Regions from separate parts of the Arthrobacter sp. SlRoot2-15 genome, predicted to be linked through region 1. Evidence: riboswitches for the same ligand, from Rfam matches in the RefSeq annotation. Region 1 holds a riboswitch; each other region holds the start of a gene.
The links. A riboswitch is a leader RNA that binds a small molecule or an ion and turns the genes downstream of it on or off. The one in region 1 is predicted to bind cyclic di-AMP.

Region 1 (2,191 bases):
ATCGATACCACCGAGATGTATCTCCGGACCATCCTGGAACTTGAAGAAGAAAACATCGTCGCCCTCCGCGCCCGCATCGCCGAACGGCTCCGCCACTCCGGTCCCACCGTGTCCCAGACCGTCGGCCGGATGGAACGCGACGGCCTGGTGGTTGTCTCCGGCGACCGGCACCTTGAGCTGACCGACGCGGGGCGCAAGCGCGCCATCGAGGTGATGCGCAAGCACCGGCTGGCCGAGCGGCTCCTGGCCGACGTGATCGGACTCGATTGGGCCTACGTCCACGAGGAAGCGTGCCGCTGGGAGCATGTGATGAGCGAACGGGTTGAACGGCGCATCTTCGAAATGCTGGACCACCCCACCGTGTCCCCGTACGGAAATCCGATTCCCGGGCTCGCGGACCTGGGCGGTCTCCCGCCGTCGGAGGCCGCGGGCGGGGTCGTGAACCTGCTCGATGCCATGGCCGGCTACGGCGCTGACTCCCGGATCACCGTGAGCCGCCTCGCCGAGCCCATCCAGGTGGAACCGGAGCTGCTGGTGCAGCTCGACGAGGGCGGAATCCGGCCCGGCGCCCGGGTCTCGCTGGAACGCGTGGGGGAGTACATCTCGGTCCGGGTCCCCGATATCGAGGGCGCCCTTGAACTGCCTCCCGAGGTCGCGGCCCACGTCTTCGTTACGCTCGGGTAACTTGTCCGAACCGCCGTCCTGGGCGTGGGGGCCAAGTTGTGCACAGGGGAGATAACGAAATTATTACTGCCTGTCTTAATCGCCTATAGTTATGAACTGGCACTGATACTAAAGCGTTATCTGATCCGAAGCCGAGCTCTGCCAGCGGATCAGTAGGCGAGTCACCTTCTGGCAGAGGCGGGGGAACCACTACCGGCTGTTGATCCAACAGCCTTGGGGTGAAGTCCGCTAGCGGCAAGCAATCTCCATGAGGCCTCCCTTGGATGCCCCTGTGTCTGGATGCTTGCACCGGCGGACCGGGTCTTTGATCTCTCTGACCCGAATCCGACAGCTAACTTCGCAGGCTATCCAGAGAGGAACCGTAGTTGACCACCGAGACCGTCAGGGGCCGCCGTCGTGCGACCGGTCCCGCTCCGGAGCCGCGCCCGGCCGCCGTCGTAACCGCCGGGCGCCCGCGTGACGCGCACCGCGACGAACGCCGCGGCCGGCGCAGTGCGTTCCGTCAGATAACCGACTTTGCCGCTGTCAGCGGCGTCGGGCAGAAAGCCGGCATCGCCCTGGCGGCCACCGGCCTGGTCCTCACCTTCACAGTCCCGGCCACCGGCCCAGTGATGGCCACCGACTCCACGGACTCCGCCAAGACCGGCTCGGTTTCCGCCGCGGCGCAGCCCGAAGTCAAGGCCTCCGCTGCCCAGATTGACTTCAACCGCACAGCCGTCACCACCAAGGGCGACCCGGACGGCAAGCTGAAGCAGCTGCTCAGCGCCCAGTCCGCCAGCACGATCACCCGGGCGGCCTCGGCCGGCAGCCTCGGCCACCCGCTGGACACGATGGTCACCGCCTCGCCCTTCGGCTATCGGATCAGTCCCATCACGGGCGCCGTCGGGGAATTCCACCGCGGGCAGGACTACGCCGCCCAGTGCGGCACCGCCGTGCATGCCGCGGCCAGCGGCACCGTAACCTTTACCGGCTGGCACCCCTACGGGGGCGGCAACCGCGTCGTGATCGACCATGGCAATGGCCTGGAGACCACGTACAACCACTTGTCGTCCTCCACTGTCCGCGTGGGCCAGCAGGTTTCCCGCGGCGACGTGGTGGCGATGAGCGGCACCACCGGCGCCTCCACCGGCTGCCACCTCCACTTCGAGGTGATGGTCAACGGGGAAGTCGTTGATCCGCTGGGCTGGCTCTAAGCCGAGCCGAGGGACCACTCGCATTTCTGTGACACGCCGTGATCTGAATGTGACATTGAGTCCCAACTGCTGTACCGTATGAAGCACGCCAACTTCTCCGAAGTTGGCGCTCTTGAGTGGATTGCCTAACTCTGCCACCGCTCAAGGTCCGTTCGCATGACATCGTCTGGCAGGGGCGGGGGAACCAATTTTGGTCTTCGCAAGAAGACCTTGGGGTTAAGTCGCAAAGCTTCCCAGGAAGCGGCGCGGCCGGGTGACTCCCATCCGAATCCGACAGCTCACCTCGTAGGCATTGGGAGAGGCTACTTTCGTGT
Region 2 (2,191 bases), 170 kb from region 1:
CGACCGGCCGAACGCGTAACCCGCCAGGGCGGCCGCTGCCAGGCGGCCCGGCCGCCGCGGGGGCAGGCGCACGCGAGGCCCCGGATTCATTGAATCCGGGGCATCGCTTTCCGCCGGGGCCCGGGTGGCGGCTTCTTAGTACCAGTTGTTCGCGTAGTGGAAGTTCAGGGCGCCGCACGGCGAGCCGTAGCGGTCCTGCACGTACTTCAGGCCCCAGTTGATCTGGGTCCGGTAGTTGGTGCGGTAGTCCGCGCCGGCGCTTGCCATCTTCTCGGCAGGCAGGGACTGGACCACGCCGTAGGCGCCGCTGCTGGGGTTCGTGGCGGTGGTCTTCCAGTCGGACTCCTTGGTCCACAGCTTCTGCAGGCACTGCATTTCGCTGGCGGCCCAGCCGTGGGCGGGCAGCTGCGCGGCGGCATAGGCCTGCGCGCCGGCGGGATCGTCGATGGCGACCGGCTGCACCGGGGCCGCGGCGGGAGCGGGAGCGGCCGGCGCGGCCGGCGCGGGCGGGGCCGGGGGCGCCGGGGCCTCGGCCGGCTTGACCTCGGAGGCCTTGGCGTCCACGGTGCCGGTGGAGGGGGAGGCCGGGGAGTTGCTGCCGACCTGTTCGAACTCCAGCTTCTGCAACGACGCGTCCTTGGACGCGGCCTCCGTGTGGGCCGAGGTGTTGGAAGCCTGGCCCGCGGCGCCTGCGCCCAGCAGGACCGCGAGGGCGGTGGCTACCACGGCGGCGCGCTTGCCCTTGGTGCCGGGGCCGAAGCCAATCCGGGACAGGGCCGTGCGCTTGGCCGGCTCGGCGCGGTGGCGCGCGACGTCGGCTTCAGCTGTCTGTTTAGCGCCTTCTGGGCGCATGGGTACCTTGAATTCAGTCATGTTTGCCTCTCAACGCCTACGGAGTTAGCTGTCGGGTTCGGATGCAAAAATCCGGCCGCACGGAATCTCAACGTGGCGGCTTAACCCCAAGGGTGCATGGATGGAGAATGCCCGGGAACTCTGGGTCCCCCGCCTCTGCCTAATCCATCGGAATCCGGGAAGCGGCAGAGTTTGGCGTCAAACCGGATATGCGGCCAGGTCGATGGCCGCACTCTAGAACGGTACCGGACTTTCCCGCGAAAGTCACATTTAGGTAACGGCGGCCACGGCTGGCGGCGTGGTTGCTCGCTCCTACTATCCCGCCGCAGATGGCGCGGGGAGGCGGACGGTGAACTGCGTGCGGCCGGGCCGGGACGTGACAGCGACGGTGCCGCCGTGGGCTTCGACAATGGCCTGCACAATGGACAGCCCCAGGCCGCTGGTGCCCTCCGCCGTCGCGGCCGGAACAGGGGAGGTCAAGGGGGCGGCGGCTCCGCCGCGCACCCTCGCCGGGGCCGGTTCCGGCGCCGGAACTGCGACGACGGGTGCCGCGGCCGTGACAGGGTTCCGGCGGGACGCGTCGGCCCGGGCAAAGCGGCGGAACACCCGGTCCACGAATTCGGGGGCAATTCCGGTGCCGTTGTCCGTCACCGTGACGATCGCGCTGCCGTCGTCGGCGCACTTCACCCCCGTGGTCACGGTGGTGCCGGGTTCGGTGTGCTTGCGCGCGTTGGAGAGCAGGTTCGCCAGCACCTGGTGCAGCTGGGCGGCGTCACCCCGCACCACTACGGGCTCCTCGGCGAGCTCCAGCTGCCAGAGGCGGTCCGGGGCCATGACCTTCTCGTCGCTGACCGTCTCGATCGCGAGCTGCGAGAGGTCCACGTCGCTGAACTTCAGCGGCTGGCCCTCGTCGAGGCGGGCAAGCAGGAGCAGGTCTTCCACAAGGGTGGTCATCCGTTCCGACTGGCTCTGCACGCGGGCGAGGGATTTCTGGCCGTCCGGGGTGAAGTGCTCGGTCATACGCATCAGCTCCGTGTAGCCGCGGATGGCCGTCAGCGGGGTCCGCAGCTCGTGGGACGCGTCGGCAACGAACTGCCGCACCTTCATCTCGCTCTGCTGCCGCGCCTCCAGCGCGCTGGAAACGTTGTCCAGCATCTGGTTCAGGGCATAGCCCACGCTGCCCACCTCCGTGCCGGGATTGGCGGCCGCCTCCGGCACCCGCACCGCCAGGGCAACCTCGCCGGCGTCGAGCGGGAGGCGGGAGACCTTGGTGGCCACCTCGGACAGGTGCTCCAGCGGTTTCATGGTCCGCCGGATCAGCGCCGTTCCGGCCAGCCCG
Region 3 (2,191 bases), 2.3 Mb from region 1:
GGCCCACTCCGCAGAGAGCATCGCACGCGGAAAGTTTGCCGCGCAGGGTTGACCCCGGCTGCAGGACCGGGCCGGCGGCTGCGACAGAATGGACCTATGAGCGAGGCGGGTGACTTCATTGATGCGGCGCTGCAGCGCGAAAGCACCTGGCAGCGGGCCGAGGAGGCACGGTCCCGTCTCGGTCCGGAACTCGGGTCCTACGGCGCCTCCGTCGGCGCCGTCCGGGGCGCGGTCCGGGATGCGCTCCGCCGCTACCGGCACCTCGGCCGTGACGGGATCACGGCGCTCAGCTCGGAGTTGTGGGCGGTACCGGTCTTCGAACGCCGCCTCGCCGCCGTCGTCCTGCTGCAGTCCCGTATCACCATGCTGGACAACTCGGACCTGACCCGGATCGAAGGCTTCCTGCGCGGTGCGCGCCTGCGTGAGCTGGCGGATCCGCTGGCGGTCGACGTCGTCGGGCCGCTGATTGCGGGTCTTGACGGGGTAAGCCGGAACCGGGCCGAGGCTGTGCTGGAACGGTGGCTGCAGGATCCGGACCCGTGGCTGCGCCGCGCGGCGCAGCTGGCACCAGCGGGCGAACTCCGCTCCGACGGTGGCAGGCGCCGCAAGGTTCCCTAGCGGGACGGCCTGCGCTCCACCACGGCGTAGGCCTTGCCATCGAGGAACTGCCAATCGGTCACGACCATAAAGCCGAGGGCATCTACACGGTCGTTCAGGACGTGGACGTCGAATCCGCCGTCGCGCGGTTCGGCGTCCCAGGTGGCAACGTGGATTTCCCCGCCCTCGAGAACCAGCAGCTCCGTGTTGACGTCGAAGTCCTCCTGCGGCTGGTCACTTAGCTGGCAGATGGCGACACAGTGCCGGTTCATAACAGGGCCTCCGCTCGGGGAACGCTGGATGAGCCCATCCTATGCGTGGCGGCGCCCGGCGCCCTAGGCCTAATTCCCCGCCAGGACACGCCCCCGTTACCTGAATGTGACATTACCGCCCAGTACCGTTACCGTGGATAGGTGCCTGTTTGTTTCCGATACGGGCGCTTCCGAGCCGATTGCCTAACTCTGCCGCGGCCCGGAATCCGAATGCAACCTTCTGGCAGAGACGGGGAAACCACTTATTACCTGCCGCTCCGGCGGGTCTTGGGGTGAAGCCGCGCAGCCCGCTCTGACGGGCCCGCGGCCGGGTGCCTCCCATCCGAATCCGACAGCTCACCTCGCAGGCATTGGGAGAGGCTACCAACATGACTTCACGCACTACTGCTGCGCGCCATCGTTCCGACGTCCCCGCAGGACGGACCTCAGCATTTTCGGTCAAGCCAGGCACAGTCGGCCGCCAGGCCGCAGTCATTATGGCGGCGTCCGGCCTCGTCCTGACGAGCGGCATGGCGGCCAATGCCGCGTCCGCACCGGCCGAGCGCGACTCCGCACCGGCATCATCCGTCGACGTCGCCAGCAAGGTTTCGGCGCCGGTCACCGCGGATTCCGCGGTGCAGATCAGCTTCGACCGTCCGGCCGTGGCCACCACGCCCGCGCCCGTCGTCGAGCAGCCCAAGCCCGTCGCCGCACCGGCGGTTGCCCAGGCTCCGGCCGCCCCCAAGATCACGGTCCAGGCCCAGGCTGCCGTTGCCCCGGCCCCGGCCCCGGCTGCCGGCGGAGTCAACGCCGCAATGCTGTCGGCCGCCTACAGCCAGATCGGCATCACCCAGGACTGCACCGCCATGGTCGAGAAGGCCCTCGGCGCTGCCGGCATCCCGGTCGGCGACCTGGGTCCGCAGCAGTTCATGAACTACGGCAAGGTTGTGGCCGACCCGCAGCCGGGCGACATGATCGTCCAGTCCGGCCACGTCGCCATCTACGCCGGCAACGGCCAGGCCATCAGCGGCGGCATGAACGGATCCAACCAGACGATCTCGCACCCGCTCTCCTGGCTGACCGCCACCGGCGGTGTGACGTTCGTCCGCGCCGGAGCGTAAGCACCGTGTAGGCATTGCACCAGCACTGCTCCCGAAGGCCGGTGGCCGGTTGTCGCTACGACAGCCGGCCACCGGCTTTCGCTGGTCCGCCGCAACTCAGCTGGTGTACCGCACCCGGACCACTCCGTTGCCGAACGTCCGAGTTTCGGCGAGCGTAAGTGCGGCCCTGCTGTCTGCGGGCTTGAACAGCGGCGTGCCCTGCCCCAGCAGCACCGGGTGGAT

Region 2: another riboswitch for cyclic di-AMP. It lies ahead of AC6I9V_RS05915 (aggregation-promoting factor C-terminal-like domain-containing protein); the one in region 1 lies ahead of AC6I9V_RS05130 (M23 family metallopeptidase).
Region 3: another riboswitch for cyclic di-AMP. It lies ahead of AC6I9V_RS15980 (NlpC/P60 family protein); the one in region 1 lies ahead of AC6I9V_RS05130 (M23 family metallopeptidase).

The regions. Positions count from the first base shown of each region.
Region 1 covers NZ_AP046058.1:1,142,530-1,144,720, reverse strand. The annotation lists gene AC6I9V_RS05135 (iron-dependent transcriptional repressor DtxR) at 1-684, shown strand, start outside; cyclic di-AMP (ydaO/yuaA leader) riboswitch at 834-1,045, shown strand; gene AC6I9V_RS05130 (M23 family metallopeptidase) at 1,050-1,877, shown strand; cyclic di-AMP (ydaO/yuaA leader) riboswitch at 2,025-2,183, shown strand.
Region 2 covers NZ_AP046058.1:1,312,667-1,314,857, reverse strand. The annotation lists gene AC6I9V_RS05920 (glyoxalase superfamily protein) at 1-19, shown strand, start outside; gene AC6I9V_RS05915 (aggregation-promoting factor C-terminal-like domain-containing protein) at 136-873, opposite strand; cyclic di-AMP (ydaO/yuaA leader) riboswitch at 872-1,060, opposite strand; gene AC6I9V_RS05910 (sensor histidine kinase) at 1,168-2,191, opposite strand, start outside.
Region 3 covers NZ_AP046058.1:3,433,716-3,435,906, forward strand. The annotation lists gene AC6I9V_RS15970 (DNA alkylation repair protein) at 97-618, shown strand; gene AC6I9V_RS15975 (hypothetical protein) at 615-869, opposite strand; cyclic di-AMP (ydaO/yuaA leader) riboswitch at 1,071-1,233, shown strand; gene AC6I9V_RS15980 (NlpC/P60 family protein) at 1,238-1,969, shown strand; gene AC6I9V_RS15985 (dihydrofolate reductase family protein) at 2,066-2,191, opposite strand, start outside.